3 regions of the Nocardiopsis gilva YIM 90087 genome follow, and region 1 is predicted to be linked to each of the others. Evidence: riboswitches for the same ligand, from Rfam matches in the RefSeq annotation. Region 1 holds a riboswitch; each other region holds the start of a gene.
What was found. Region 1 has a riboswitch for cobalamin ahead of metE (5-methyltetrahydropteroyltriglutamate--homocysteine S-methyltransferase). Riboswitches for the same ligand answer to the same signal wherever they lie in the genome.

Region 1 (10,676 bases):
GGAATGTCCTCGGCGCTCAGCCCCGCCTCGACGGCCTCGGCGATTGGGAGGCACCGCAGGTGCCGCTCGGCCACGCCGAGGCGGCCCAGCGCCTCGGCCTTGGTCAGTCCCCGGACATAGGAGAGGCAGTACGCCTCGGCCAGATCCGGCTGCGTCTCTCGCAGCCAGGCGTAGTCACCTGGACACGCGACAGCCATCGGCCTTTCCCTTCTGCGTTCTCATGGGCCTTTGTGTGCGGGGGGTTCCGCCCGGAAAGGGAAGTGCGCCCACTTGACGTTTTCCCTCGGGGAGGTCGGTTAAGCGGGCCACTTCAGGACACCGGTATGGGATTGGGGAGGGCGATTCCGGGTATCCGCCCACGTCTCGATCGCGGGCCCCGGACATCGCCGTCACAGTGCGACAGTGCCGACACGACAACGTCGTGGCGGCGTCCACGGCGTCCCACATTACGCCTGGGTAGGGGGTGCCTTGTACGGGGGACACCCTTTTCTTATATGACGCGGCGCGCACCGCATTCTCGCGGGGCGCGCCGGTCCGTCTCAGAAGTGCCGCGGTCAGTCCTTGGAGTCGGACGCGTCCGAGGCGGGCGACTCGGTGCCCTTCTCGTCCTTGCCGTCCTTCTCGCCCTTGTCTTCCTTGTCCTCCTTGGAGTCCGCGCCGTCCTTCTTCTCCTCAGGGTGGCCGTTGAAGTAGGACTTGCCCGGCTCGGTGTCACCGAGCAACTGGGACACCGTGACCATCTTGTAGCCCTTCTCATCCAGCTGCTTGAGGATGGAGGGGACGGCGTCGATGGTCGTGCCGTGGATGTCGTGCATCAGGATGATCGACCCGGGCTGGGCGCCCTGCACCGCGCGCTTGGACACGATGGAGGCGTTGCGGTCCTTCCAGTCGTTGGTGTCGACGCTCCAGATGATCTCCGCGAGCCCCTTCTCCTTGGAGATCTTGGAGACCATGTCGTTGGTGGCGCCGTACGGCGGGCGCATGAGCTCCAGGCTGAACCCGGTCTCGCGCCGGACCAGGTCGTTGACCGTGTCGAGCTCCGCGCGGACCCGGACCTCGGCCTGCCGGGTCAGGTCGGGGTGGTGCACGGTGTGGTTGGCGAGCTCGTGGCCTTCGGCGTACTCGCGCCGCACCGTGGACGCGTGTTCCTGCACGGGCTCGCCGGTGAGGAAGAAGGTGGCCTTGGCGTCGTACTCGGCGAGGGCGTCGAGCAGCTCCGGCGTGCGCTCGCCCGGGCCGTCGTCGAAGGTGAGCGCGATGCACTTGGACGCGGGGTCGGAGCAGTCGACGCTGTCGTCGCGCACCGGCATCATCCCGGGGATCTCGGCGTCGGCGCCGTCCTTCGGGGGCGTCGCCGCCTTCTCGATCCGGTAGTCGGGGGTGACGACGACGGCCGCGGCCTGGGCCTTCTTGCCGAAGTCCGACAGCAGCGGGTCGACGTCCTCCTTCGGGATGACGGCGGAGATCCGGCCGGACTTCACCGGGGCCACCTGGCCCTCGTCGAACTCCACGACGAGGTCGCCGTCGGGGTTGAAGCCCATCGAGTCGTACGACCGCAGGATCGGGTAGAGCTGGGAGGTGTCCGCGGCGTCCTTGTCCTTGAGCGCCTTCTTCACCAGGCCGTCGAGGGTCTCCAGCTCCTTCTGCCCGGCCAGCAGCTCGGTGGAGTAGGCGGTGGTCCCCGTGGTGGTGTCGTACCAGTAGGTCGCGTAGGCGGTGTGCTCGCCCTCGTCGTCCTTCTCGTCCTGGGTGAGCCGGACCGCCACGACGTCGTCGCCCGCGACGCTCAGGTTCCAGCCGATCTTGATGTCCTTGGCCTTGGAGTTGGCGCCGAGGAAGTCGTCCCGCTCCTGGCCGGTGATCTCGCCCAGCCGCTTCGTCAGCGGGTCGGCGTTGGGGATCTTCGGGTAGGCCAGCTCCGCCGTGACGCCGGACTCCTCGGTCTCCTTCGTCTCCTCGGTCACGTCCGGGACGTTGTCGAGATCGACGACGGTGAGCTCGTCGGCCTTGCCGGTCGCCTTGGCCCGCTCGGGCTTGTCGGACTTGTGCTCGGCGTCCGGGGAGGAGCAGGCGGCGAGCGCCAGGGCGGTCACGAGTGCGAGCGCGATCGGAGCGGAGGCTCGCGGGAGGCGTGGGGTGCGCCGACCTGCCGAAGTCGGCGCGGGCGAGTTGGGTGTGGTGAACGGCGCGTCGGGTTCGCCGGGCTCTGTCTGCAAGGGAAGGAACGTCTTTCGCAATTGGTGGGGAGTTTTTCAGACCCGAATTCTCGGTTGCTCAAGGGTCCGGATCGCCTTCGCCAGGGGGTGTTCAGCAGGTGCAACCGGGCCCACCGAACGAGCTTAGAACGGTCAAGGGCCTGCCCGCTGACATGGCGGGCAATAAGAGCGTCAACACCCGCTGTCCGAAACGCAAAACCGCAGGAACGGGGATGTTTCGGGCGCATGAGGGCATGCCCGACCGAGCCGCGCGCAAACGGATCCCTATACTGGCAGCCGCGGTCGGTACACGCACGGCAGCAGTCGCGCGTGTCGAAAGAGGGAACCCGGTGCGAATCCGGGACTGCCCCGCAGCGGTGAGTGGGAACGAGAGCCGTCAACAGCACTGGGCACGACCCGCCTGGGAAGCGACGGCCGGTAGGCCCGCGTGTCGGCACCCCGGCACGTACGCCCACGAGTCCGAATACCTGCCCTCCGCCCGTGGACGCCCCCGCGTCCGCGGTTGGTCCACGTGCCTCGAGGGAGGGCCGCGGGCGACGGGCGCTTCACCGCGCACGCGCTCATGCGTTGCTCCCGAACGGCACGGCTGGACCGCCAACGGCTGTTCGACGAGGGAGAGAAGAAGCCATGAGAACCCGAACCTCGCTTCGAGGCGGTGCCGTCCGATGACGACCACCGTGCACGGATACCCCCGCATCGGCCCCAACCGCGAGCTCAAGCGGGCGAGCGAGGCCTACTGGGCGGGACGCGTCCCCGCCTCCGAACTGGACGCCGTCGCGGCCCGGCTGCGCCGCGGCGTCTGGGAGACCCTGCGCGACGCCGGGGTGGCGGAGATCCCGTCCAACACGTTCTCCTGCTACGACCACATGCTCGACACCGCGGTCCTGTTCGACCTGGTGCCGGAGCGCTTCCGCACCCCCGACTTCGCCGGGGACGACCGCGAGGCCGAGCTGCGGCGCTACTTCGCGATGGCCCGGGGCTCCGACGACATCGCGCCCCTGGAGATGACCAAGTGGTTCGACACCAACTACCACTACCTGGTCCCGGAACTGTCCCCCGACCAGCGGCCCCGCCTGGCCGCCTCCACCAAGCCCCTCTCGGAGTTCGCCCAGGCCAAGGGGCTGGGCATCGTCACCCGGCCGGTGCTCGTCGGCCCGCTCACCTTCCTGATGCTGGCCAAGCCCGCCGCGGACGCCCCGCAGGGCTGGCGGCCGCTGGAGCTCCTGGACGACCTCCTCGGCCGCTACGCCGAGCTGCTGGAGCTCCTGGCCGCCGCCGGCGCGCGCCAGGTGCAGCTGGACGAGCCCATCCTGGCGACCGATGACGGCCGCGCCGAGCTGGTGGCGCTGGAGCGCGCCTACGGTCGGCTCGGCGAGCTCACCAACCGCCCCGAGATTCTCGTCTCCACCTATTTCGGGTCGATCGGCACCGAGGCGCTGGAGGTCCTCAAGCGAACCCCGGTGGAGCGGATCGGCCTGGACCTGGTGGCCGGGCCGGAGTCGGTCGACGAGATCGCCGCCATCTCGGGCCTGGGTGACACCACCCTGGTCGCGGGCGTCGTCGACGGCCGCAACGTGTGGCGGGCGGACCTGCCCAAGGCGCTGTCCACCCTGGGCTCGCTCCTGGGCCTGGCCCGCGGGATCGTCGTCGGCACCTCCTGCTCCCTGCTGCACGTGCCCATCGACCTGGACGCCGAGACCGAGCTCGACCCGGTGATCCGCGAGCGGCTGGCGTTCGCCCGCCAGAAGCTCGACGAGGTCGTGCTGCTCGGCCGGGCGCTGTCGGCCGGGGACGAGGGCATCGCGGCGGAGCTGGAGCGGGCGCGTGCCTCAGCCCCGGACAGCGGGGCGTTCGTCAACCGCCGGGTGCGCGCACGGCTGGACGCGCTGGGCGACGACGTGGCCCGCAACGGGCACGACCAGCGCGGTGCGGCCCGGACCGACGACCCGCCGCTGCAGACGACCACCATCGGTTCGTTCCCGCAGACCGCCGATGTGCGCAAGGCGCGCGCCGACCACCGCGCCGGGCGGATCGACGACGCGGAGTACACGCGGCGGATGCGCGCCGAGATCGACCGCGTCCTCGCGCTGCAGGAGGACATCGGCCTGGACGTCCTCGTCCACGGCGAGCCCGAGCGCAACGACATGGTGCAGTACTTCGCCGAGCGCCTGGACGGCTTCGTCACGACCCAGAAGGGGTGGGTGCAGTCCTACGGGTCGCGGTGCGTCCGCCCGCCGATCCTCTACGGCGACGTCTCCCGGCCCGAGCCGATGACCGTCGAGTGGATCACCTACGCCCAGTCGCGCACGTCCAAGCCCGTCAAGGGCATGCTCACCGGCCCGGTCACCATGCTGGCCTGGTCGTTCGTGCGGGACGACCAGCCGCTGGGCGACACCGCCCGCCAGGTGGCGCTCGCGCTGCGCGACGAGGTCTCCGACCTGGAGCGGGCGGGGATCCGGCACATCCAGGTCGACGAGGCCGCCCTGCGCGAGCTGCTGCCGCTGCGCGCCGATTACCACGCCGACTACCTCGCCTGGGCGATCGGCTCGTTCCGGCTGGCGACCTCCGGCGTTGCCGACACCACCCGGATCCACACGCACATGTGCTATTCGGAGTTCGGGCGGATCGTCGGCGCCATCGAACAGCTGGACGCTGACGTCACCAGCGTCGAGGCGGCCCGCTCCCACATGGAACTGGTCGACGACCTGGCCGTCGCGGGGTACAAGCGGGGCATCGGCCCGGGTGTCTACGACATCCACTCGCCCCGGGTGCCCACGGCCGACGAGATCGAGGCGGCACTGCGCGACGCCCTGCGGGCGGTCGATCCGGGGCGGCTGTGGGTCAACCCCGACTGCGGGCTGAAGACCCGCGGCTACGCGGAGGTCGAACCGGCCCTGCGCAACATGGTCGAGGCGGCCCGCCGCGTGCGCGCCGACCTGCCCGGCTGATCCGGCCGGCCGTCCCGGCCGCCTGAGGCGCCGCCCGGTGTCCCCGACAGCGGGCGGCGCGCGATCGGGCCGGGAGCACGGAAAAACGGGGGTGTGCGGGCTCAGGCCCGCACACCCCCGTCGTCGTCTCCGGCGCGCTCGCCGCGATCGGTCCTTAGGAGCCGATCGGGGTCAGCGACGCCTTGCCGAGGTCGAGCATCATGTCCTCCACGTCGGAGAACTCCAGCGGGGCCGGGACGCTCTCGTCGGCGCCGAGACCGGGCGACATCGAGAGCTTCACCTCGGTGTTGATGTTCCCGTCGCGGATCAGCAGCGTGGCCACCGAGTAGTTGGAGCCGATGGAGTTCTCCGTGGCGAAGATCAGCTTGGCTTCCTCACCGATCTTGACGTCCTCTTCCTCGTGGACCTCGCGCTTGATGTAGTCATTGCTCTCGTCGGTGGCGTACTTGACGGCCGACTTGAAGTCGTCCTTGGCGCCCTCGACGGAGTCGGAGCCGGCGTAGGGGGTCTGGTACTCCAGGGAGAACGTGCCCCACGTGTCGCCCTCGCCCTCGACCCGCCAGCGGCAGGTGGAGCGGTTGTCGCTGAGGTTCTTGCTGCCGTCGGAGATCGAGTACTCGCTCAGCTTGTCCTCGGTGTAGGTCTTGCAAGCGTCCTCGGGCAGCTTGTAGGGCGGCTCACCCTTGGCCTTGGGTTCCGGCTCGTCGGCCGGCTCGTCCTTGGGCTTGTCGTCCGACTGCGACTGCTCCTCGGGCTGCGGGGCCACGGACTGCTTGTCGTCGCTGGGCCGCAGCACCACGATGAACACCGCGATCACCAGGATCAGGATGACGGCGCCGCCGCCGATGATGATCCACATCCCGGCGCTGCTCTTCTTGGGCGGCGGGGGCGGCGGGTAGCCACCGGGCATACCGGGACCGCCGTAGGGCGGCTGGGGCCCCTGGGGGCCGGAGTACATCGGCTGCTCCTGCGGCTGCTGGTACTGCGGCCCGCCTTGCGGTGGGCCGTAGCCCGGCTGTCCCCCGGTGTTCTGGCCGCCGTAGGGCGCCTGGTAGGGGCCGCTCGGGTACTGCTGACCGGGGTGGGGGCCACCCTGCTCGGGCCCGGGCTGGCCGTAGGCACCGCCGCCGTAGGGCGGTTGTCCTCCGGAGCCGCCTTCGCCATCCTGCGGGAATTGCGGAGGCTGTGTGTAGGGTCCGTTGTCGCTCATGACTCCCCTCGCGCCAGCTGCGTATATGAACTGTCCGTCAGACGCGCGTCGGCGCGTTGTCGGTTCCATCTGGAATGGCCTGATACGGGTGGATCCGCTCGCTAGGATCCGCGCGAGGTGCGCACACCACGGGCCGGGATGTGGCCATCCGTGACCGCGGCTCGACCTCGGGCGGAAGCGATCGCTCTGCTGCGTACCCCTGGCACCCGACGGGTTGCCGCATGTGCGTCAGGGGGCAGGACTCGGCAATCTTAGCTTCCGCAATCGGCCGCGGTTCCGGTGTCCCGGGGAATCGTCATGGATCGTCACCGTTTTGTGGTGGGAATGGGGGTGGAAACGGTGCATGTCGTCCCGTGCGCTGCCGCGCGGGCCAAAGGTTCGGACCCTGACGTTCAGGGTGGCGGTCACGCCAAGAAAACGGGACGAATCCGGCGGGATCGTTGCGGGATCGAGATCGGGTTCCGGGGCCGGTCAGCCGTCCGGCGCCCGCCTCTGTGTGCCGGGGGATACGGTGGGTATCCGCGGTATCCCTATCCCTCGACGTCCGCCGATGGCGGACCAGTGATGTGAAGGGCAACAGTGTCGTCGTCTTCCCCGCAACGTCCGGACCACCGTCCCCGGCACGGTTTCCTCGCCTGGCTCGTGTTCATCCTCGCCGTCGGCTCGATGCTGGCCCTCATCGGCGGCTGTATGACCGTCCTGTACGCCCCGATCTTCACCGGGGGCTGATGGGCCCGAAGCCGCACACCCTCGCGGGCGGGCCGCGGCCCGCCCGCGAGGCGGAAGGGCGCGTCACATCATCGAGATGTGCACGTGGTCGAAGTGGTTCTCGGTGATGCTGCCGCGGTCGGCCATGTCGCGCCAGCCCTCGCCGCTGCGGCGCACGTCCCAGATCTTCTGCCGATAGATGATGTACATGACGCCGAGCCGTTCCGCGTTGTCCTGAGCGAACTTCGCGATGTCGTACCCGCGGTCGATCTGCTCCTGTGAGGGCATCTCGCCCTCGTTGTTCACCATGAAGTCGCAGGCCCGGCCCTTGGGGTGCTCGCCGACGACGAAACCCCCGTCCGGGCGGTAGCAGCCGACGCCGCCCTGCTTCTTCCCCTCCCCGAACTTCTCGATGACGATTTCCTTCATCTGCCGGGTGCGCGGGGTGAGGCTGTCCGGCGGGCCCATCTCCTGGACGGGGTGCTTGGCGATGAGCTCCTGCACCTTCTCCCGGCGGCCCTCCAGCTCGTCGAGGTCCTTCTTGACCTTGTCGACCTTCTTCTCGGCGTTCTTCTGCGCCTTCTTGTCGCGGTTGATCGCCCGCTCCAGGCGGTTGATCTTGTCGCGCTGGCTGCTGGACAGGTGTCCGACCAGGGAGGCCTGGTCGATGACCTCCTGCGGGTCGTCCTCGACGAACAGCGAGAAGGCGGGGTCGATGCCGCCCCGCGTGTAGCTGGCCACGGCCAGCTGACGGACCTGGTCCTGTGCGGCGTCGACCTTCTCCTGGGTCTTCTTCGCGCGCTTCTCGGCCTTCTCGGCTTCCTCTATGACCCCCTCCATGTCGACGAGGTGGCCGCCGTACTCCTTGCCCAGGGCATCGGCCCGCTCCTGCAGCGAGCTCAGGCTCTCCTGGGGGGCCACCGCGCCGTTGGCGGTACTCGCGGTGAGGGGTGCCAGGCCGAGCGCGGCGGCCAGGGCCACCGCGGGCAGGGCGAGGCGGAGGCGACGCCGCGCCGCTGGGGAGAGGAGGGTCGTGCCGACGCGTGGGTCGGCCGCCCAGAAGTCGGCAAAGTCGTCCGGTCCGGATGATCGGTCGGGCTCCACGTGGATCGCTCCTCGGTTCTCAGCCGACGTCCGAGTGAGGGGGTCCTCCCTCGCGGAACGCGTCGGCTCTCGCATGGGGCCGGGACCGGGGCCGCGGTCCGTACTAGGGCCGGTTTTCGGCGGCGAGGGTCGCTCCTCCTCGACCGCGCTGTCCGGCGTGACGCCCCAGGCACATTAAGGGAGTTCGGTCTGTTTGCCAATCGATTGTTCGTGCTTGGGACGCTGTTTGAGTGTAGGCAAGGTCGGGGCGTGCGTGGCGGGTGCTCTCCGACTCCAGTGGAGAAACCCCCTGGGAACAGGGGAATTCGGCTACAGCAGCCGATAACTGTGGCGAACGTTACCCGGGATCGGGGCGAAACCGCCTATTTCACACCGCTCCGGTATGGTTTCGTAGAGGGCGTGAACACATTCGATCGTGGCAACGTGACCTCCCGCGCCTCCACGCGCGGCGGACGTCGGCGCTGCTCCATGCGGCACCGCTCGGCCGACGGCCGCTGTCGAATGTGTCGTTAGGCCTTCACCCGCACGCGTCTGTGCGCGGCCCGCGCGCCGGTGTCCGGATCGCTGGCGGCCCGACCCGACGGCCGCCGATCCTACACCCGCAGCGGTGCTCCCGACCGCCCTGGCTGGTGCGTCGCCATGCCCGCCGATGACCCGTGCCCCCTACGCTCTGACCTGGGCACATGCCGGCCGGATCGGTTCGGCGTGCCCGCTGTCCGCCTCCCCGGCCGTACCCGGCCACCGCCGGATACCGCGGGACACCGCGGGAAGCTCCACCCGACCCACGAGGAAACCAGTGATAGAAGCTGTGGGCCTGCGCAAGGTCTACCGGTTGAAGGACCGCGAGGTACTCGCGCTCGACGACGTCGATCTCAACGTCCGCCAAGGCGAGATCTTCGGCGTGGTGGGCCAGAGCGGCGCAGGTAAGAGCACCCTGCTCCGCTGCGTCAACCTGTTGGAACGCCCCACCCAGGGAACCGTGAGCGTCGACGGCGAGGACCTCACCGCGATGCGCCCGGCCCGGCTGCGCGCGGCGCGGCGCCGCATCGGCATGGTGCACCAGCACTTCGCCCTGCTGTCCTCGCGCACCGTCGCGGGCAACGTCGCCTTCCCGCTGGAGGTCGCCGGAGTCGCCCCGGCGCAGCGCAAGCGACGCGTCATGGAGCTCCTGGACCTCGTCGGACTGGCCGACCGGGCCCGCGCCTACCCCGCGCAGCTGTCCGGCGGGCAGAAGCAGCGCGTCGGCATCGCCCGGGCGCTCGCCTCCGAACCCAAGGTGCTGCTCAGCGACGAGGCCACCTCCGCGCTGGACCCCGCCACCACCGAGTCCATCCTGGAGCTGCTCGGTGACCTCAACCGCGAACTGGGCCTCACCATCCTGCTCATCACCCACGAGATGGACGTGATCAAGCGGATCTGCGACTCCGCGGCCATCATGGAGGCCGGTTCCGTCCGCGAGGCGGGGCGCGTGCTCGACCTCATCGGAACCCCGGGCTCGCTGCTGGCCCGCTCGCTGTTCCCGCTCCCGCCCACCGACGCCCCCGACGCGGTCGCCCTCACCTACCCGCGCTCCTACGACGAGCCGCTGATGTCGGAGCTGACCCGCAAGTTCGACGTCGACGTCAACGTCCTGGGCGGCGCCGTCGAGACGGTCTCCGGCCAGTCCGTGGGACGGCTCAACGTGCAGATCCGCGGGATCAACCGGGACGCGGCACTGGACTATCTGGACGGCAAGGGGCTGCTGGTGGAGGTGGCGGGACGATGACCTGGCTGAGCGAACTCGCCGAGCGGCTGCCGGAGATGTGGCCGGTCCTGTGGTTCGGCACCCTCGACACCATCTACATGGTGCTGTGGGCCACCATCTTCAGCATCCTCGTGGGCCTGCCCCTGGGGGTGCTGCTGGTGACCACCGACCGCGGCGGCCTCACCCCCGCGCCCGTCCTGCGGGCCGTCCTGAGCGCCGTCGTGAATGTCGGCCGGTCGCTGCCGTTCATCGTGCTGATGGTGGCCGTGCTCGCGCTGACCCGGCTGCTCATCGGCACGACGATCGGCCCGACCGCGGCCGTCGTCCCGCTGAGCATCGGCGCCATCCCCTTCTTCGCCCGCCTGGTCGAGACGTCGCTGCGCGAGGTCGACCGCGGCGTCATCGAGGCGGCCCACGCCATGGGCACCCGCAAGCTCACCATCGTCGGCAAGGTACTGCTTCCCGAGGCCCTCCCCGGCCTGGTCGCCGGGCTGGTGATGACGGTCGTCGCGCTGGTCTCGTACTCGGCCATGGCCGGGGCGATCGGCGGCGGCGGACTCGGCGACGTCGCGATCCGCAAGGGCTACCAGCAGTTCGACGACTACTACCTGTGGGCGACGGTCGTCCTGCTGGTCATCATCGTCCAGGCAGCACAGAGCCTCGGCGACCTGCTGATCCGGCGCCTCTCCCACCGCTGACACCGGACGCCCGGACCGTCGGCGAGCCGCGACGCGCCGCCCCCCGAC
Region 2 (10,676 bases), 2.2 Mb from region 1:
CGCGGCGAGAGCGCCCACGCACCGTCGGAGCCGGGCACGTCGGCGTCGGAGAGCGTGGCCGAGCGGCGGGACGAACCGGTCGGGGCGGTCGGCTGACACAGCGGGGTGCCCGCGCGTCGTCGGTAACCCTCAGCGTCATCCGACTCGCGCGGGCACCCCGTGCGGCCCGTGGTCGCGGGCCGTGCCGTCCGCGTTGGCGTCCGCTACTCCTTGAGGAAGCCCTCCTTGGTCAGCCACTCCCGGGCCACGGTGGCGGGGTCGTCACCCTCCTGGTCGGCCTGGGCGTTGAGCTCCGTCACCGTCTCGGTGTCGAGCTTCTCCGCGATGGGGCCGAAGATCTCCTCCAGCATCGGGTACTTCTCGTTGAAGTCCTTCTTGACGGTGATCGCCGGGTTGTAGATCGGGAAGACGTTCTTGTCGTCCTCCAGCATCTTCAGGCCCAGCGCCTTGATCCGGCCGTCGGTGGAGTAGGCGGACCCGACCGCGCACTTGCCCTCGGACACGGAGGTGTACACCACGCCCGAGTCCATGGTCTGCACGTCGTCGTTGGGGAGGTCCTTGGTGGAGATCCCGTAGTCCTCGCGCGTCTGGGCGAGGCCGTCGGAGCGGTCGTGGTACTCGGTGTCGACGCACAGCGAGCGCTCGTCCTCGGGGATCTCGAGGAAGTCGGAGATCCCCTCGAGGTCGTACTTCTCGGCGGTCTCCGGGGTGACCACGAGCGCGTAGGTGTTGTTCATCGGGGCCGGCGGGTCGAGCCACACCATGTCGTTCTCTTCGAGGTCGCGGTCGCGGATCGCCTCGTACTGCTTGCGCGGGTCCTTGATGACCTCTTCCTGGCCCTCATAGATCAGCCACGCCGTGCCGGTGTACTCCCACATCAGGTCGATGTCGCCGTTGAGCATGGCGCGGCGCGCGTTCTCGCTGCCGGCGATGTTGGTCTCGTCCTGGACGTCGGCCCCGGCGGCGGACAGCGCCTGGACGGCGATCTGGCCGAGAATGAGCTGCTCGGTGAGCTCCTTGGAGCCGACCTTGATGGTCTGCCCCTCCAGCTCCTCGAACGTCGGGATGGAACCGGCCTCCACGTCGAGACTGCTGCCTCCGCCGCCGGATTCCAGTCCGCATCCGGTGGCCAGCAGTGCCAGCCCGAGGGTTGCGGCGGCGAGGCCGGTCGTGCGGTTGCGCATCTAGAGTCCCTTCGGTTGAACGAGTCGGTTGACCATTCCGGCGATCCAGTCGACGAGGAGGGCCAGCAGTGCGATCAGCAGCGATCCGATGAACAGGGTGGCGTCGCGGCTGGTGCTGTTACCGGCGACGACGAGCTGCCCCAGGCCGCCGGCGTTCATGAAGATCGCCAGGCCCACCATGCCGACGAGGAGCACCAGCGTGGTGCGGATCCCGGCGAGGATGAGCGGAAGCGCGAGGGGGAGCTCCACTTTGAACAGCACCCGCCACGCCGGCATGCCGATGCCGCGGGCGGCGTCGATCAGCGCGGGGTCCACCTGCTGCAGGCCGACCATGGTGTTGCGCAGCGCGGGCAGGACGGCGTAGATGACCAGCCCGATGACGGCCGGCCAGAAGCCGATGCCGACGCCGATGGCGAGCAGCACGAGTACGCCGATGGGCGGTGCCGACTGCCCGATGTTGGCGATGCCCAGCACGATCGGGGTCGACCAGCGCATCTTGTCCCGGCTGACGACGATTCCCATGGGGACCGCGATGAGCAGGACGATCACCGTGGAGACCGCGGCGAGCTGCAGGTGCTCGGAGGTGCGGCGGGCGATGTTGTCCAGGTTGAGCGAGCGCAGCTCGGTGTTGTCGAAGTACCCCCCGACGTCGCCGAGCCAGGTGTAGAACAGCGCCGCGGCGGCGAGCAGCAGGATCACGGCGGGTGCGAGGAAGAGCCGCCACCCGCTGCCCAGCGGTGAGGCCGCCGTCTCCACGCGCTCCGTGGCGCGGTCGGCGTCGTCGGGGGCGGTGGAGGCGTTGGGAGGCGCGGTCATGCGACCTCACCCGCCCCGACGGCCTCCTCGGGAGCCGCCTGCTCCTCCTCGTCCTCCGGTTCGGCGGCCAGCGACACCGGCGACTTGCCCGCGGCCAGGCGCTGGCGGCGCAGCTCCTTCTGCCGCTCGTAGAGGTCGGAGACGTGGTGCTGCACGGCCGCCAGGGTGACGGCGCCGGTGTAGGCACGGCTCCCGTCGACGATCGGAACGATGTCCTCGGGACAGTTGAGCAGGGCCTCCATCGCCTCGCGCAGCGTGGCGTCAGCGGGCACGACGGTACTGAGCCGGTCGTCGTCCGCGCTGATCAGGTCGGCGATGGTGCCCGAAGCGGTCGCCAGTTCGGCGGGGCCGGTCCAGCGCAGCGGGCGGTCCAGCTCGTCGAGCACGATCGCCCGGTCGGCCGCGCTCTCGGTGAGCCGGTGCCGGACGTCGGAGATGCTGTCCTCCAGCCGCGCCCGCACGACGTTCTCCGGCGTGATGCTCGCGACCGGAGTGAGCTTCAGCAGCCGCATGGAGCTCTCCCCGCCGACGAACTGCTCCACATACGCGTTGGCCGGGTTGGTCAGGATCTCCTCGGCCGGCGCGTACTGGACGATCGTGGATCCGGTGTCCAGGATGGCGATGCGGTCGCCGAGCTTGAGCGCCTCGTCGACGTCGTGGGTGACGAAGACGATGGTCTTGGACAGCTCCCGCTGCAACCGGAGCAGCTCGTCCTGCAGGTTCTCCCGGGTGATCGGGTCGAGCGCACCGAACGGCTCGTCCATCAGCAGCACCTGCGGGTCGGCGGCCAGGGCCCGCGCCACACCGACACGCTGCTGCTGCCCGCCCGACAGCTGGCGCGGGTAGCGCGTGCGGTACTCGGCCGGGTCCAGCCCCACGAGGTTGAGCAGCTCGTCCACGCGCTCGGTGATGCGCTGCTTGGCCCAGCCGAGCATCATCGGCACCTGCGCGATGTTCTGCGCCACGGTCATGTGCGGGAACAACCCGGCCTGCTGGATGACGTAGCCGATGTGGCGGCGCAGCTCGTCGGGGCGCTGCGCCTTGGCGTCGCTGTCACCGATCATGATGCGGCCCGTCGTCGGCTCGATCAGCCGGTTGATCATCCGCATCGTGGTGGTCTTGCCGCACCCGGAGGGGCCGAGCAGGACGACGATCTCTCCGGCCGGGATCGTCATGGTCAGATTGTCGACGGCGGTCTCCGCGGAGGCGCCGAACCGCTTCGTCACCTCGATGAGGCGGATGGGGACGCCCCCGGCACGGTCACCGCTCGCGGCGGGGTCGGCCGGCGTTCGCGGGGCGGTGGTGCTCTCAGGCATGGATTCGAATTCCTCGTGAGGTGGTCAACTTGCCGATCAGGACGAAGATGAGGTCGAACAGCAGCGCCAGCACGACGATGCCCAGCGTGCCCGCCAGCGCCATGTTCGGCGCGTTGACCGTGCCGAGGCGGCCCTGGGCGCTGAAGATCAGCTGGCCCAGACCGGGCCCGTTGACGAAGGCGGCGATGGCGCCGATGCCCATCGCGAGCTGGGTGGACACGCGCAGCCCGGCCAGGATCGCGGGCCAGGCCAGCGGGAGCTGGACCCGGAACAGGGCGCGGGTGCGGCTCATGCCGATGCCGTGCGCGGCGTCCACCAGTGCCGGGTCGACGCCGTTCAGTCCGGAGATCGTGTTGCGCAGGATGGGCAGCAGCGAGTAGAGCACGATCGCCGTCACCGTCGGCGCCACGCCCAGTCCGAGGGGCGTGATCAGCAGGCCGAGCATGGCCAGCGAGGGGATGGTGAAGATGATGCTGGTGGTGCCGGTGGTCAGCGCGGCGGCCGTCTCGTTCCGGAATGCCAGCACGCCGATCCCCACCCCCAGGACGGCCGCGATCAGAATGCACTGCGCGATCAGGCTGGCGTGCTGGGTCGCCTGCATCACGATCGTGTCGGAATGCCGGTCGACGTACGCCAAGAAGTCGGTCACGATGCGAGCGCCTCCCGAGCAGGGGAGCACACGCCTTGAGCGGAATCGGTCATGAGGGGCAACGTAGCCGCGTGAATCCGGAGTACGCGTCGAGACGAATAAGGTGATCGTTCTGTTGTCGGATCAGAATTGAACCGCAACGCCGCGACGCTTGACGTCGGATTGCGGCGCGGCGTTCCGTTTGTCCGAGAAATCCGCTCTGACCTGCGTTCTTCTGTCCATTTTCGGTGGTCGGCGGGGCGCTTTTCACGTCTCGGTCACACGTTGTGTCAGGGCAGGCTCACAGGGCGACCCACTCTCGCGTTCCTATCCACGGCCGTTGTCCGCGTTCTCATACGTCCTCACGGCATGGCCGCCAGCGAACGGGCGTAATTGACGTGCTGCACCACCTGCATCATCGTCGACGGATCGCGGGCAGGGATGAGCGTCGAATGCACGATCCCGTGTCCCTGCACGGTCACCTGAATGCTCCCAGTAATCCTGCGCTCTTTCATGAGGAGAAACAAGAGCCCGAGGAGACAGAAGACGAAGAACAGGATGGCCAGCACGATCGCCACCGGCGGAATGGTCTCGTGCTGCTGTGTCATGTCGTTGACGTTCCACATGCTGCCCTTGATCGGAAAACGTCCCGAGGGGGTGATCACCTCGGTGCGGGTGACGGTGATGTCCCCGATCGTGGTGAGCGGCACATTATCGGCACCGGAGACCTCCGACGGGCCCTGCCACCCTCCGGTCTGCGGCGTTCCGCCATAGGGGGACACCTCGCCCGGATGTGGCTGCGCGCCCGACGGATACGGTGCGCCGCCCGGATGGGGCTGTTCGAACGGGGTATCGGGCCGCTGCTGTCCGAACGGGTCGCTCGGGCCGGGCGAGGGGTAGGGATCGTGGGTCATGCCCGCGATTCTTTCTTACGGAGTGACGGCCCTGAAACCCCGGAGTGGCAGGCGTTCCGGCGATCAGCGGACGGGGGCGCGGTGGTCCCCTGCGGGCACACCGCGCTCTTCTGCGAGGATGGGCGACGGCGGTGCGCAGGAACCCGGTGCGAATCCGGGGCGGTCCCGCCACTGTGACCAGGGAGTGAACCCGCCCACACACGCCACTGCCGCGGCGGCTCGCGGGTGCGAACGCGGTGGGAAGGCAGCGGGGAGCGGCGATCTGGGAGCCAGGAGACTGCGCGCCGACACGCATCTGTTCGGTCACGGGGCGCGGACCCCGGCGAAGACGAAGGACCACGAGTGGCAACGATCCTGCTGCTGTCCACGGCCGATACCGAGTTGCTGGCGGCGCGCGCCGCCGACGCGGGCTACCGGACCGCCAACCCGGCCCGCACCGACCCCGACGACCTCCCCGCCCTGCTGGACGGCGTCGACGTCGCGGTCGTGCGGCTGCTCGGCGGGCGCGAGGCGTGGCCGCAGGGCCTGGACACCCTCCGGGCGAGCGGGGTTCCGCTCGTCGCGCTCGGCGGCGAGGCGGCCCCCGACGCCGAGCTCATCGCGTTCTCCACGGTGCCCTCCGGCGTCGCCACCGAGACCCACGCCTACCTGCGCGAGGGCGGCATCGGCAACCTCCGCCAACTGGCCCGCTTCCTCTCCGACACCGTGCTGCTCACCGGCGAGGGCTTCGAGCCGCCGGAGCGCATGCCCGACTACGGCGTGCACGGCTCCTACGGCTCCGACCCCCAGCGCCCGACCGTGGCCGTGGTGTTCTACCGGGCGCACGAGCTGTCGGGGAACACCGCCTTCATCGACGTGCTGTGCGAGGCGATCGAGGCCGCAGGAGGCAACGCCCTGCCGGTGTTCTCCGGCTCGCTGCGCGGCCTGACCGCCGAGACCCACCCGGGCCTGTTCGAGCTGCTCGGCCGCGCCGACGCCGTCATCACCACGGTGCTGGCGGCCGGTGGGGCGGTGGCCGCCGACGCTAGTGGGGGCGGCGACGAGGACGCCTGGGACGCCGGGGCGCTGGCCGCGCTGGACGTGCCCATCCTCCAGGGACTGGTGCTCACCTCCAGCCGCGAGCGCTGGCAGGCCTCCGACGCCGCCCTGACCCCGATGGACGCCGGGATGCAGGTCGCGATCCCGGAGTTCGACGGGCGGCTGATCACCGTCCCCTTCTCGTTCAAGGAGACGGGGGAGGACGGCCAGATCCCGGTCTACGCCGCCGACCCCGAGCGCGCCGCGCGCATCGCCGGGATCGCCGTGCGCCACGCCCGCCTGCACGCCGTTCCCCCGGAGCGGCGCCGCCTGGCCGTGGTGCTGTCCTCCTACCCGACCAAGCACTCCCGGGTGGGCAACGCCGTCGGCCTGGACACCCCCGCCTCGGCGGTGCGGCTGTTCCGGCTCCTGGCCGAGCGCGGCTACGACCTCGGCTCCGACGACACGCTGTGGCGCGTGCCCGGTCCGGAGGAGGACCGCCGCGAGGACGACGGCGACCCGCTGATCCACGCTCTGATCAGCGCCGGGGGCCACGACGTCGAATGGCTCAGCGAGGAGCAGCTCGCCCGCGCCGACGCCCGCGTCCCGCTGGACGACTACCGCCGCTGGTTCGACGCCCTGCCCGCCGAACTGACCGCGGGCATCCGGGAGCACTGGGGCGAGCCGCCGGGCGAGCTCTACGTCGACGACTCCTCGGGCCGCCCCGAGATCGTGCTGGCCAGCCTGCGGTTCGGCAACGTCGTGCTGATGATCCAGCCGCCGCGGGGCTTCGGCGAGAACCCGATCGCGATCTACCACGACCCGGACCTGCCGCCCTCGCACCACTACCTGGCGGCCTACCGCTGGCTGGAGACCGCGCGAAAGGACGGCGGATTCGGCGCCGACGCCGTCGTCCACCTGGGCAAGCACGGCACCCTGGAGTGGCTGCCCGGCAAGGGGCTGGGACTGGCGGCCGAGGACGCCCCCGACGCGGTTCTCGGCGACCTCCCCTTCGTCTACCCGTTCATCGTCAACGACCCCGGCGAGGGCACGCAGGCCAAGCGCCGCTCGCACGCCACCGTGGTCGACCACCTCGTCCCGCCGATGGCGCGCGCCGACACCTACGGCGACATCGCCAAGCTCGAACAGCTGTTGGACGAGTACGCCCTCGTCAGCGACCTCGACCCGGACAAGGCCCCGGCGCTGCGCGCGCAGATCTGGACGCTGATCAAGGCCGCCGAGCTCCACCACGACCTGCACCAGGACGAGATGCCCGGCGAGGACGACTTCGACGACTTCGTCATGCACGTCGACGGGTACCTCTGCGAGATCAAGGACGTGCAGATCCGCGACGGCCTGCACATCCTCGGCGCCGCGCCGGAGGGCGAGGCGCGGGTCAACCTCGTGCTGGCCGTGCTGCGCGCCTCGCAGGTGTGGGCCGGGCAGGTGGGCGCCCTGCCCGGGCTGCGGGCGGCCCTGGCGGAGGCCTTCGGGCTGGAGGAGAAAACGCTGCTGGCCGAGCCGGGGGCGCGGGCCGAGGTCCCGCCGCCCTGACCGACCTGGTGGAGGGGCCGTCGCGCAGCGCCTCCGACGCGCTCGACCTGATCGACACGCTGGCCCGGCGCGTGGTCGAGGCCATGGACGAGCGCGGGTGGCACGCGGACGAGGCCGGGCGCGTGATGACGGACGTGCTGGGCCGCCCCCTGCCCTCAGCCGAGCGCGTCCTCGTCTTCGCCGCCGAGGAGGTGGTGCCGCGCCTGGCCGCCACCGGCAACGAGATCGACGCGGTCCTGCACGCGCTCGACGGCGGCCACATCCCCGCCGGGCCCTCCGGGTCCCCGACCCGGGGGCTGGTCAACGTGCTGCCCACCGGCCGCAACTTCTACTCGGTCGACCCCAAGGCGATCCCCGCGCGCAACTCCTGGGACGTCGGGCAGGCGCTGGCCGACTCGCTGATCAAGCGGCACCTCGACGACACCGGGGCCTACCCGACGTCCGTCGGCCTCACCGTCTGGGGAACCGCCGCGATGCGCACGCAGGGCGACGACATCGCCGAGGTGCTCGCCCTGCTCGGGGCCCGCCCGACCTGGGACGACGCCTCGCGTCGCGTCACCGGGTTCGAGATCGTGCCGCTGGCGGAGCTGGGGCGTCCCCGCATCGACGTCACACTGCGCGTCTCCGGGTTCTTCCGGGACGCCTTCCCGCACGTCATCGGTCTGGTCGACGACGCGATCCGGGCGGTCACCGAGCTGGAGGAGTCCCCGGAGGACAACTACCCGCGCGCCCACGCCCTGGCCGACCACGCCGATCACGGGGACTGGCGGCGCGCCACGACCCGGATCTTCGGCTCCAAGCCGGGCGCCTACGGCGCCGGGCTGCTGCCGCTGATCGACGCGCGCAACTGGCGCGACGACGCCGACTTGGCCGAGGTGTACGCGGTGTGGGGCGGCTACGCCTACGGGCGCGGGCTGGACGGCCGCGAGGCGCGCGCCGACATGGAGGCGTCGTTCCGGCGGATCTCGGTGGCCGCGAAGAACCAGGACACCCGTGAGCACGACATCGTCGACTCCGACGACTACTTCCAGTACCACGGCGGCATGGTGGCGATGGTGCGCCGCCTCACCGGCAGCAACCCGGCCGCCTACGTCGGCGACTCCGCCGTTCCCGACCAGGTGAAGACCAGGACCCTGGGAGAGGAGACGCGACGGGTGTTCCGCGCCCGCGTGGTGAACCCGCGGTGGATCGCCGCCATGCGCCGCCACGGCTATAAGGGCGCGTTCGAGCTGGCCGCGACCGTCGACTACCTCTTCGGGTACGACGCTACCGCCGGGGTCGTGGACGACTGGATGTACACCAAGCTGGCCGAGACCTATGTCTTCGACCCGGAGAACCGGGAGTTCCTGGAGCAGTCCAACCCCTGGGCGCTGCGCGGTATGACCGAGCGTCTGCTGGAGGCAGCCGACCGCGAGCTGTGGGAGCGGCCCGATCCCGAGACGCTGGACCGGCTGCGGGAGACCTACCTCAAGTTGGAGGGCGACCTGGAGGACGACCCGGACGCGGGGTCCGACGGCGGACGCTGACGCGATGCGCCCCGGCTGAGGGCACGACCACGCGCGGAACCGCGGGGGAGAGGGTGGCCACTTCCGGCCACCCTCTCCCCTTGCGTTTCCCGGGACCACCATGCCCGAGCAAGCGGTCGCTTGTTCTCTCCGCAGGTCGTGCCGGTGCGGGGGAGCCGGGCCGGTGGAGCAGGCGCGAGACCGCCGCGCGGAGGCGGCTTTCGGACGAACGTGAATCTCTTTCGCGAATGAGGTTCCGATGCGTACTCTTCCGCCAGCCCCGCGTGAACGAGGTGTACGACATGATCATCCCCCGCCCCCCATACCTCGGCACCGCAGCCGCTGGGACCGCGCTCGCGTGCCTCCTCACCGGCATGGCGTCCGCCCCCGCCGCGGCCTCCGCAACAGTGGAGGCCGCCAAGCTCCGGGCGGCCGTCGACGACTACTGCTCCGACGGCGGGTGCCACGACATCGTCCCGCCCGGCCAGAACGGCAACGCCACCCTCGTCGAGATCATCGGCCACCAGATGTTCGGCACCCGCCCCAAGTACGCGTCCTCCCAGCTGGACATGTACGACAACCTGGTGCACGACTACGACGGCCTCACCGACGCCACGCTCGATGACTACTTCGCCGACGCCTCCTTCGGCGTCGGCGACGCCGGCGTCGACCGCGAGTACCAGCCGCGCGGAGACGTCACGATCACCCGCGACGCCGCACACGGAATCCCCCGCATCCACGGGACCACCCGCGAAGGCACCATGTACGGCGCCGGATACGCCGCCGCCGAAGACCGGCTCTTCCTGATGGACGTACTGCGCAACCTCGGCCGCGGCCAGCTCACCCCCTTCGCCGGAGGCGCGCCGAGCAACCGGGGCCTGGAACAGAGCCTCTGGCGCGGCGCCCCCTACACCGAGGCCGACAAGCAGGTCCAGATCGACCGCCTGGCCGCCAGCGGCGAGCGCGGACGCCAGGGCCTGGCCGACGTGCGCGCCTACATCGACGGCATCAACGCCTACATCGACCGCTCCCAGCGGCGGAACGACTACCCCGGCGAGTACGTGCTCACCGGGCACAAGGACGCCGTCACCCAGGAGGGCGAGATCGAGGACTTCACCGAGACCGACATCGTCGGCATCGCCTCCATGGTCGGCCTCCTCTTCGGCGGCGGAGGCGGCGGCGAGGTCTCCTCCGCCCTGCTCAAGGCGGCCTTCGAGAAGGAGCACGGGGCCGAGAAGGGCGCGGAGCTGTGGCGCACCTGGCGCATGGAGAACGATCCGGAGGCCGTGACCACGGTCGACGGCGACTTCCCCTACACGCCGACACCCGACGACCCCGTCGGCGTCGCGGCGCCCGACCCGGGATCGGTGGTCCCCTACGACATCGTGCACGACGCCGACGTGAGCACGGCCGAGGCACCGCCGCCGTCACCGCCGGCAGCGGCGACCGACGCCCCGGCCGACGCCGACACCCCCACCATCGGCGACCTGTCCGAGAGCGACCGGGCACGGATCGACCGGCTGATCCGGCAGGGCGACCTCAGCGCAGCCGAAGGCGTCCTCAACAGGGGCGTCCTGCCCGAGGACTTCCTGGAGGGCGAGCCGGGCATGTCCAACGCCCTGCTCGTCGCCGGTGAGCACACCGAGAACGGCCACCCCGTCGCCGTCATGGGGCCGCAGACCGGCTACTTCTCCCCGCAGCTGCTCATGGTGCAGGAGCTGCAGGGACCCGGCATCAGCGCC
Region 3 (10,676 bases), 1.9 Mb from region 1:
GCACCGCCGCCGACACGCGAAGCGCCGGCGCCTCGGGCACCCCGCGAGGGCACCCAGGTCACCGGCGCTGTTCCCGCTGTCCGCCGAGCGTTCGCCCGGCCTCAGGCGGCGGCCGTCGTCGACTCCAGCGCCTCCGGCACCGGAGCGGGCGAGGAGTCGAACTGGGTACGGTACAGCTCCTCGTAGCGGCCGCCCGCCGCGAGCAGCTCGGCGTGCGTCCCGCGCTCCACGATCCGCCCGGCCTCGACCACCAGGATGAGGTCGGCGGCCTGGATGGTGGACAGGCGGTGCGCGATGACCACGGCGGTCCGCCCGGCGAGCGCCGCGCCCAGTGCCTCCTGCACCGCGGCCTCGGAGGTGGAGTCCAGGTGCGCGGTGGCCTCGTCGAGGATCACCACCTGCGGGCGGGCCAGCAGCAGCCGCGCGATCGTCAACCGCTGGCGCTCGCCGCCGGAGAGCCGGTAGCCGCGCTCGCCGACGATGGTGTCCAGGCCGTCGGGCAGCGACGCGATGAGGTCGTCGAGCCGTGCGCGGCGCAGTGCGGACCACAGCTCGTCGTCGGAGGCCTCCGGCCGGGCCAGCCGCAGGTTCTCCCGCACCGACTCGTGGAACAGGTGTCCGTCCTGGGTGACCATCCCGATGGTGCCGCGGATCGAGTCGGCCGTCAGGTCCCGAACGTCGACGCCGGACAGCCGCACGGCGCCCTCGTCGGCGTCGTAGAGGCGCGGCAGCAGCTGCGCGATCGTCGACTTCCCGGCTCCGGACGACCCGACCAGCGCCACCATCTGCCCGGGCTCGGCACGGAAGGACACGTCGTGCAGGACGCGCTCGCCGCCGCGCGTGTCGAGGTTGGCGACCTCCTCCAGCGAGGCCAGGGAGACCTTGTCGGCCGACGGGTAGGCGAAGCCCACGCCGTCGAACTCCACCGACACCGGCCCCTCGGGGACGCCGCGGGCGTCGGGCTTCTCCTCGATCAGCGGCGGGAGGTCCAGGACCTCGAAGACCCGGTCGAAGCTGACCAGCGCGCTCATGACCTCCACGCGGGCACCGGCCAGCGCCGTCAGCGGCGCGTACAGGCGGGTGAGCAGCATCGCGAGGGCGACGACGGACCCGGCGTCCAGCATCCCGCCCACGGCGAAGAATCCGCCGAGCCCGTAGACGAGGGCGAGCGCGAGGGCGGAGACGAGGGTCAGCGCCGTGATGAACACCTCCTGTGTCATCGCCGTCCGCACCCCGATGTCGCGCACCCGCCACGCCCGGCGCGAGAACTCGGCCGATTCGTCGGCGGGGCGGCCGAACAGCTTGACCAGCGTCGCCCCGGCCGCGGAGAACCGCTCGGTCATCTGCGTGCCCATGGCGGCGTCGTGGTTGGCGGCCTCGCGCTCCAGCCGGGCCAGCTTGCCTCCCATCCGCCGCGCGGGGAGGACGAACACCGGCAGCAGGACCAGCGAGATCAGGGTGATCTGCCAGGAGAGCGAGAGCATCACGGCCAGGGCGAGCGTGAGCGTCACGATATTGCCGACGACGTTGGACAGGATGTCGCTGAACGCCCGCTGCGCGCCGATGACGTCGTTGTTGAGCCTGCTGACCAGCGCACCGGTACGCGTTCGGGTGAAGAAGGCGATCGGCATGCGTTGGACGTGGTCGTAGACGGCCGTGCGCAGGTCGACGATGACGCTCTCGCCGATGCTCGCCGACAGGTACCGGGTGACCAGGCCGACCCCGGCCTCGGCGAGGGCGATGAGCGCGATGAGGAGTGCGAGCCGGACGATGAGGTCGACCGCCGAGCTGTCGATGATCGCGTCGACCACCTGGCCGGCCAGGACCGGGGTCGCGACGGCCAGCGCCGCCGACACGACGCTGAGCACGATGAACAGCCCGAGTCGGCGCCGATGCGGGCGGGCGAAGGTGATGATGCGCCGGAACGTGGCCTTGGAGAAGGGGCGTCGGTCCCGTTGGGCGTGCATCGACGTGTAGAGCTGATGCCACGCGGTGACTTCCATGCTGCTCATGCCACACCACCGAATGTTGGGGAGTTCAGGTCGGGGCGGTTGGCGCACCGCCCGCTATGGATCACGACGCTAAATCCTCAACCATTGTTGAGGTCAACCCTCCGCGGGGCGGACTGATTCCACGCGTGCGGCTCGGGACGGGGGAAGGGGGCGGGAAAAGGGGCGGAAACGCCGAACACCCGCCCAGCATGATGGGCGGGTGTGACACTTCAGCGGCGGCGGTGGGAGAAAGACGGCGACCGCGGGCGGGTGGTCGCGTGCGGCGATGCCTCAGAGAGTGGTCGGCAGGGCGCGCTTGTGCGCGGTGGCGCGGTAGCGGTCGATCAGCGCGCGGCTGACGCGGTCGGAGACCGGGCGGCCCTCGAGGAAGTCGTCGATCTCGTCGTAGGTCAGGCCGAGCGCGTCCTCGTCGGGCTTCTGCGGGGACAGCGATTCCAGGTCGGCGGTGGGCGTCTTGTCCACCAGGTCCCGCGGCGCCCCCAGCTCGGCGGCGACGGCGCGCACGCGCCGCTTGGTCAGGCCGGTCAGCGGCACGACGTCCGCCGCTCCGTCGCCGAACTTGGTGAAGAATCCGGTCACCGCCTCGGCCGCGTGGTCGGTGCCCACCACCAGGCCGCCCGCGCCTCCGGCCACGGCGTACTGCGCCACCATGCGCTCGCGCGCCTTGGCGTTGCCGATCACGAAGTCGCGCGTGCCATCGTCGGTGAAGTCCAGTCCGGCCTCGGTGAGGGAGGCGGCCAGGGCGTCGGTGGCGGGCTTGACGTTGACGGTCAGGCACCGGTCGGGGGCACCGAACTCGACGGCGCGGGCGGCGTCCTTCTCGTCGGCCTGGACGCCGTAGGGCAGGCGCATCGCGATGTACTCGACTCTGCCGCCGTCCGCGCGCACCCGGTCCGCGGCGAGTCGGCACAGCCGCCCGGTGGTCAGCGAGTCCACCCCGCCGCTGATGCCCAGGACGAGCGCGGTGCAGCCGGTGCCGGTGAGCCGTTCGGCGAGGAAGCCGACCCGGCGCTCGATCTCCTGTCGGGCATCGAACGCCTCCGCCACCTCCAGTTCCTGGATGATGGCGCGGCGGGCTTCCTGCAGGTCGGGCAGGTACGTGTTCGTCATAAGGGGCCGTCCCATTCCGTAGGCGAGCGTCGTCGGATTATTCCGAACACCCACCCACGGACGGCGCATGGGGGTCGGGGATCAGAAACCGGAGGGGAACGAAGGTCGAGGACCGGGGATGGTGGACAGGGGAGGGGGAGGGGCTCAGCTCACCCGGGCGGCGAAGCCCTCGTAGTCGACGATGAGGCCGTGGCGATCGACCGTGAGCTCGAAGCTGCCGTGGTCGGGATCGCCGTAGACGTAGCGCCCGCGGCCTTCGGACGACTGGTGCCGGGTGTAGCGCTGGGTCATCCGGTGCACGCTCAGGTCGGGGATGTCGATCCACGCGACCGGGATCTCGCGTGACTCCCCCGGGCTCAGACCCAGGCGGCGGATGGGCAGCGTGTTGGTCAGCGGAGTGGACGCGACATCCACGTCCACACATCCGTCGAGGTCGGGGGCGGGTTTGCCGTCACGCGTCCAGTGGGCGCCCTTTGACGCCAGCTCGAGGGTGCGCACGCCGTTCGGGGAGAGGATCTCGACCCGGGCGCCGCGGGTCACCCACGCCAGATCGGCCCACACGGTGAAGCGGCAGGAATAGCGGGTACCCCGGTCGACGACGACCTCCGTCGCCTCCAACCGGAAGCCGTCCGTTTCCGCGATGAGTGTGCCCAGGCCCAGTCCTTCGACGACATCGAGCCGAGACCACACAGCGGGGTGATCGTTTCTGGCGGACATGACACCGTTCTACCTGTACGACCGATTACACAACAGCGTGCCCCCATCACCGATGCGTCACAACAGCAAAGAAGGACCCACCGGCGGGGGTACCGGTGGGTCCTGTCATTCGCGGGCGGCTGGGCTGGGCTTCTGGGCTCAGACGGTGGCCTTGGCTTCGCCGTCCACGCGGTCGAAGTCGTCCTCCATCTGCTGGCTGGCCCGGCCCAGGTTGTTGAAGACGGCGATCGCGATGAGGCTGACGACCACGGCCGGAACCATCGCGTACAAGTCGGTGTGCATGACCCGGGCGTCGAGCTCGGTCCAGATGACCGCCGTGGCACCGCCGCCGACCATGCCGGCGAGCGCGCCCCCGCGGTTCATCTTGCGCCAGTACAGGGAGAGCAGGATGACGGGGCCGAACCCGGCGCCGAACCCGGCCCAGGCGTAGCCGACCAGCTCCATGATCGTCTGGTTGCCCGACAGCGCGATGGCCGCGGCGGCCACGGCCACGCCCACGACCGCGGCGCGGCTGATCCACACCAGCTTCATGGGCGAGGCCTCGCGGTTGACGAACGCCCGGTAGCCGTCCTCGGTGATCGCGGAGGAGGCGACCAGGAGCTGGGAGTCGGCGGTGCTCATGACCGCGGCCAGGATGGCGGCGAGCAGCAGCCCGGCCACCCACGGGTTCATCAGCGCGCTGATGAGCGAGGGGAAGACCTGCTCGGCGTCCTCCAGCGGGGTGTCGAAGAAGACGACGCCGGTGAAGCCGACGAGCAGCGCCAGGGCCATGGCGGTGACCGCCCAGCCGACGCTGATGACGGCGGCCTGCGGGACGGCCTTGGCCGAGCGGATGCCCATGAAGCGGGCGAGGATGTGCGGCTGGCCGAGGTAGCCGATGCCCCAGGCGAGACCGGAGATGATGGCGATGGGCGCGAGCGCGTCCCCGAGGTTCGTGCCCTCGACGCCGCCGAGCATGCTGCCGAAGTCGACCTCGTGGCCGGCGGACGGGTCGGTCATGACGACGATGATCGCCACGATCGGCACGACGAGCAGCGCGAGCCACATCATCACGGCCTGGATGACGTCGGTGTAGCTGACCGCGAGGAAACCGCCGAGGAAGGTGTAGAGGACGACGATCGAGACGCCGACGATGATCGCGACGGCCGACGGCATGTCGAAGACCTTCTCGAACAGACCGCCCATGGCGACCAGGCCGGAGGCGACGTAGAAGAGGTAGAAGAGCAGGATCAGGATGGCCGAGGCGCCGCGCAGGACACCGCTGTGGTCACCGAAGCGGTTCTCCAGGTAGGAGGAGAGGGTCAGCGAGTTGGACTCGCCGCCGTTGCGCGCGTCGGTGGCGCGCTCGGTGTAGACGCGCAGCCGACCGGCGATCAGGTACCAGCTGGCCGCGAAGCCGATGGCGAGGCCCACGGCGATCCACGCCTCGCCGAGGCCGGAGAGGTAGATCGCGCCGGGAAGCCCCAGCAGCAGCCACGCGCTGAAGTCGCTGGCGTTCGCGCTCAGGCCCGCCACCCAGCTGTTCAGCTGGCGGCCGCCGAGGACGAAGTCGGACAGGGACGTTGTCCGCTTGTAGACCCAGAGACCGATCGCGACCATCGCCACGAAGTACATGGCGAAGGTGGCGGTCGAGGCCACCATCGAACTGCTCACTCGGCTCCCCTCTTTTCTCTGCTCGTCGGGATCACGGGAATTGACCGAATCCTGACGCGCGAGTGAAAGGTGTGGCAATGACCGATATGGACTTAGTCACTACTTCGAGACCTGGCCGATGCGTTCGTCGTCCATGCTTGTCGAACCGGCCATGCGTCTCCCCTACACCTTGTCTGATCGGACATTTACCGTAACGAAGGGTACATATAGGCAGGTCGGGCACTTTACCTCTCGATGACCTTTCGCCCGCAAGTGTCCAAGATCACGATCGGGACACCACGTCGCCCAGTACGGGTACGTGCAGCTCCTGGGCCCTACGATCGCCTGTGGCGACGGAAACCAGGAAGCCGGTGCGAGTCCGGCACGGTCCCGCCACTGTGACCGGGGAGTCGAGCCCACGGATGGCCACGGCGCGCAGGCGCTGGAAGGCCGGGTGAGGCGATGATCCGGGAGTCAGGAGACTGGGCCGTCGCGACACCGTCGACCAGGGGCGCGGACCCCGGGACGAGCGGGCACACAGCCCTGTTCGCAGGGGCGCCCGCGCATCCCACCGCGCCCGGACCCGCGAGAGGACCGGACGTGCCCAAGATCCCCCGCCCCTTCACCACCTTCCCACCCTTCGCCCGCCCCCTGTCGGCCCGGGGTACCGCATCGACGTCGTCGGCGACAGCCACGGCAGCGGCCGCATCGGCCCTGGTCGTCGCGCTCACCGGCTGCGGTAGCGGGGCGTCGGACGCCACGGACGACCCCACCGCAGCCTCCCCGGAAGGTTTCCCCGTCACCATCGCCAACTGCGGCACCGATGTCGTCATCGACGCGCCGCCGGAGCGCGTGGTGACCATGAACCAGCACGCCACCGAGGTGATGCTGGCGCTCGGCTTGGAGGACCGGCTGGTGGGCACGGCGTATCTGGACGACGCGGTACTGCCGGAGTTCCAGGAGGCCTACGACGCGGTCCCGGTCCTCGCCGACGAGTACCCCTCGTTCGAACAGGTGCTGGAGGCCGACCCGGACTTCGTCTACGCGGGTTTCGGGAGCAGCGCCTTGGATGACGCCGAGGGGCGGGGCCGGGAGGCGATGGCCGATGCCGGGATCGCGACCTACGAGAACATCGAGCAGTGCACCGACAACGTCACCATGGAGACCGTCTCCACCGAGATCGACAACATCGCGTTGATCTTCGGGGTCGAGGATCGCGCGGACGAGGTCAACGACGACATCACGGCACGGGTGGACGAAGCCCGGAAGCGGCTGGCGGACGTTGACCCGGTGGACGTGGTCGTCGTCGACTCCATCGACTCGACCGTCTCCACCGCGGGCGGCAACGGCATCGGCACCGAGATCATCGAGCGCGCCGGAGGCCGCAACGTCTTCGACGACGTCGACAAGGTCTTCGCCGACGTCTCCGTCGAACAGGTCGCCGAGCGCTCCCCCGACGCGATCCTCATCTACGACTACGGCGAGACGCCGGTGGAGGAGAAGAAGCGGGCACTGCTGGAGAACCCCACGCTCGCCGACGTCCCGGCGATCAAGGAGGAGCGGTTCGCGGTGCTCCCGCTGTCTTCGGCGGTGGTGGGCGTCCGGGCCGGCGACGCCGTCTACGACGTCGCCGAGCAGCTGCATCCGGACGCGTTCTGAGCCGGGGCATGCGACAGCACACGCGGTCCGCCGCCGACACCGCAGTGGACTCCGCCGTTGATCCGCCCGCTGAGGACCAGTACGGCGATCCGCAGCGGGACGGACAGCGGCGGACACTCCTGGGGCGGCGCGTCCCGCGCCGCCTCCCCGTGTCCATCGTGGTTCCGGCCCTTGTCGCAGCGCTGCCGCTTGCTGTGACGTTCGGCGTCGTCGCCGGGTCGGTGGGGATCTCCGTCGCCGAGACCTGGCGCATCCTGGCGCACCAGATCGTCCCCGGAGCCATCGACCCGACCTGGTCGGTGGCCCACGAGCGGATCGTGCTGACGGCCCGGCTGCCCCGGGTCCTGCTGGCCGCCCTGGTAGGGGCCGGACTCGCGATGGTCGGCGCGGTGTTGCAGACGCTGGTGCGCAACCCCTTGGCCGACCCGCTCCTGCTGGGGGTGTCCTCGGGCGCCACCTTCGGCGCGGTGCTCGTGACGATCGCGGGCATCACCGTGGCCGGTACGTACTCGGTCCCGCTGGCGGCCTTCCTCGGGGCTCTGACCGCACTGGTGGCCGTCTACTCCGTGGCGCGGACGAGCGGCAGGATGACCAGCACCCGACTCATCCTGTCCGGTGTCGTGGTCGGCCAGGTGCTGCAGGCCGCCGCGAACCTGATCATCATGCTGTCGGGCCAGCCCCACGCCGCCAAGCAGGTCATGCGCTGGACCCTCGGCGGACTGGGCGGCAGCACGTGGGACATGCTTCCGCTGCCAGCGGCCACGGTGCTCATCGTCCTGCTCCTCATCGCCGCCCAGACCACCGCGCTCAACGTCTTCCAGCTCGGCGACGACATGGCGACGGGCATCGGCCTGCACGCCGACCGGTTCCGCGTTCTGATGTTCGTACTGATCTCACTGGCCATCGGCGTCATGGTGGCGGTGAGCGGCCCGATCGGCTTCGTCGGCCTGATGATGCCGCACATCGCCCGCTTCCTCGTGGGCTCCGACCACCGCCGTTTCCTCCCGGTCGCCACCCTCCTCGGCGCGGTCTTCCTCATCCTCGCCGACCTCGCCGCCCGCACGCTGGCGTCCCCTGAGGAGATCCCGGTGGGCATCCTCACGGCCCTGTGCGGGGCGCCGTTCTTCCTGTGGCTGATGCGGCGGGATGCCCGTAGATCATGAGGCCGGAGGAAACAGCTGATCCCCGTCGGCCCCCTGCCGCCATGTGACTCCGGGGCACCTAGACCGGTTGTCCGCATTCGGACAGTCGCTTGGTCTATTACTTTTGTCAGTTCCGCGACCTTTGCCGGGATATCTAGGGTCGTCGCCGTCATGCCGAGTTCGGCCCGCCGCCACCACATGGTGGCGGCGGGCCTTCCCCCTCGAAAGGCGGACCATGAACCCAGGCAAAAGACGGAGCGGACGGATCCGCGCCGCAGTGAGCATGCTCGGCGTCGCCGCCCTGACCGGCGTTCTCGTCACACCGCCGACCGCCGCGGCCGATACGGTCGCCCCGGAACTCAGGCGCTTCTATGAGCAGGAACCCTCCTGGAAACCCTGCGACGGCGACGGGCTCGACGGCCTCGAATGCGCGAAAATCACCGTCCCCATGGACTACACCAGGCCTGAAGGCGAGAAGATCAGGATCGCCATCTCGCGGCGCCAAGCCACCGACCGCGACCACCGCCGCGGCATCCTGCTCCTCAACCCCGGCGGTCCGGGCGGCAGCGGCCTGGGCTGGGCCTCCAGGCTCAGCGACCAGAGGAGCGCCGAGGTCTACGACCTCATCGGCTTCGACCCGCGCGGAGTCGGCCGGTCCACGAATCTCAACTGCTCGGCGCCGGACCCCGCGGCATACGAGCTGCCCTCCCGGCCGACCGACGCCCAGCTGCACAACTTCACCGAGGCGGCACGCACGCAGGAGGAGGGCTGCGACCGGACGGCGGGATCGCTGCGGCCGCACATCACCACCGCCAACACCGCACGCGACATGGACGTCATCCGCGGCGCGCTCGGCGAGGACAAGACCAACTACCTCGGCTACTCCTACGGCACCTACCTCGGCGCCGTCTACGGCAGCCTCTTCCCCGACCGCATGGACCGCAGCGTTCTGGACTCCTCCGTGCACCCCGACCGCGTCTGGCGCGGTGCCTTCAAGGAGGCCCCACCGGCCTTTACGGAGAACGTGGAGCGGTTCGCCGAGTGGGCCGCGGACCACGACGACAAGCTCGGGCTGGGCAAGGACGCCAAGGCCGTGCGCGGTCTCATCGAGGACCTGGCACAGCGACTGCACGAGGAACCGGTCGACGGCGTCACCCGAACCGACTTCGACTACGCCATCGGGCAGCTCTCCCGCTGGCAGGGCGAGTGGGACCTGGTAGCCGAAGCGCTGGCCCGGCTGCGCGACGGCATCCCGCAAGAAGACGGCGACGATCAGTTCGACGCCGAGACCAAGGACGCCGCCGAAGCGATCGACCTGGTCGCGACCGAGTCCCGGGAACAGCTGGTGAACGGCACCCACAACACCATCCTGTGCGAGGCCGACTGGCCCACCGACCTCGACGTCTACTACGACGACATGCGGTACTACCGGGAGAACCACCCCTACGGGTGGGGTGTCGCCGTGACCGCGCCCAGGCCGTGCACCTTCCGCTCCTACACCCCGCCGGAGAAGCCGGTGACGCTGGAGCGGACGGGCTATCCGACCGGTGTCGTCATTCAGGGTGAGTACGACGCACAGACGCCGTATGAGGGAGGTCCGGCCATGGCCAAGCGGCTGCGCGACAACCTCATCATCGTCAAGGACGACGGCAACCACGGCTACTACGGCGGCCCGGACTACGACTGCGTCACCGAGCAGGTCGACGACTACCTCATCGACGGCATCCTGCCCGGCAGCGCCACCACCTGCCCGGGCGTCCCCCGGGCCGACCTCGATGCGGACCAGCCCGACGCCGACAAGCCCCTGGCCGAGCAGGTTCAGGACGTGCTCGACAAGCGCGAAGAAGAGCTCCCGGTCGGCTAGCCCTCGGCGTGACCTCGACGCCGGGGCGTGTCCGTTTCGCCCCCGGCACTGGACACTCCCGGGTAAGAAGAAAGGGCGTCAAGGCCGGTCGCTAGTCACCGGACCTTGGCGCCTTTTCTATGCCAGCGGCCGTCTCTCAACCATCGGACCCGCACGCGGCTCAGATATCGGCGGAGATCATCACACGTCGGTTCTTCTGCTTGCCCTTGTCGTCATCGTTGGAGGCAACGGGCTTCGTCTCGCCATAACCGGTCACGGTAAAGCGATCGGCGTCAAGGCTCTCCTTCTCAACGAGCCAGTCGACCACCGCCTGCGCTCGGCGTTCGGAGAGGTCCTTGTTGTGGTCCTCGTCCCCGTCGGAGTCGGTGTGCCCGTCGGCCTTGATCGGCGCGTCGTCCGGCAGTTCCTTGATCTGGTCGGCCACCTCGGCCAGGGTCTTCGCCCCGTCCGGGCGGATCTCATCGGAGTCGGTCGCGAACAGGACGTCGGCGTCGAGCCCGAAGGTGATGCTGTCCTCGCCTTCGAGGACGTCAACGTCCT

Region 2: another riboswitch for cobalamin. It lies ahead of cobN (cobaltochelatase subunit CobN); the one in region 1 lies ahead of metE (5-methyltetrahydropteroyltriglutamate--homocysteine S-methyltransferase).
Region 3: another riboswitch for cobalamin. It lies ahead of CDO52_RS00560 (ABC transporter substrate-binding protein); the one in region 1 lies ahead of metE (5-methyltetrahydropteroyltriglutamate--homocysteine S-methyltransferase).

Annotation. Positions count from the first base shown of each region.
Region 1 covers NZ_CP022753.1:4,309,598-4,320,273, reverse strand. The annotation lists gene CDO52_RS19420 (DUF6461 domain-containing protein) at 1-197, opposite strand, end outside; gene CDO52_RS19415 (polysaccharide deacetylase family protein) at 555-2,216, opposite strand; cobalamin riboswitch at 2,483-2,705, shown strand; gene metE (5-methyltetrahydropteroyltriglutamate--homocysteine S-methyltransferase) at 2,882-5,164, shown strand; gene CDO52_RS19405 (hypothetical protein) at 5,319-6,374, opposite strand; gene CDO52_RS28225 (hypothetical protein) at 6,954-7,103, shown strand; gene CDO52_RS19400 (coiled-coil domain-containing protein) at 7,167-8,186, opposite strand; gene CDO52_RS19395 (methionine ABC transporter ATP-binding protein) at 8,995-9,951, shown strand; gene CDO52_RS19390 (methionine ABC transporter permease) at 9,948-10,628, shown strand.
Region 2 covers NZ_CP022753.1:2,106,041-2,116,716, forward strand. The annotation lists gene CDO52_RS09740 (hypothetical protein) at 1-96, shown strand, start outside; gene CDO52_RS09745 (glycine betaine ABC transporter substrate-binding protein) at 204-1,184, opposite strand; gene CDO52_RS09750 (ABC transporter permease) at 1,185-2,000, opposite strand; gene CDO52_RS09755 (ABC transporter ATP-binding protein) at 1,997-3,316, opposite strand; gene CDO52_RS09760 (ABC transporter permease) at 3,309-3,965, opposite strand; gene CDO52_RS09765 (hypothetical protein) at 4,307-4,858, opposite strand; cobalamin riboswitch at 4,995-5,138, shown strand; partial or broken gene cobN (cobaltochelatase subunit CobN) at 5,201-8,955, shown strand; gene CDO52_RS09775 (penicillin acylase family protein) at 9,237-10,676, shown strand, end outside.
Region 3 covers NZ_CP022753.1:92,482-103,157, forward strand. The annotation lists gene CDO52_RS00540 (ABC transporter ATP-binding protein) at 102-2,003, opposite strand; gene nadE (ammonia-dependent NAD(+) synthetase) at 2,283-3,122, opposite strand; gene CDO52_RS00550 (putative glycolipid-binding domain-containing protein) at 3,267-3,839, opposite strand; gene putP (sodium/proline symporter PutP) at 3,978-5,480, opposite strand; cobalamin riboswitch at 5,797-5,976, shown strand; gene CDO52_RS00560 (ABC transporter substrate-binding protein) at 6,072-7,130, shown strand; gene CDO52_RS00565 (FecCD family ABC transporter permease) at 7,139-8,293, shown strand; gene CDO52_RS00570 (alpha/beta fold hydrolase) at 8,508-10,136, shown strand; gene CDO52_RS00575 (OmpA family protein) at 10,297-10,676, opposite strand, start outside.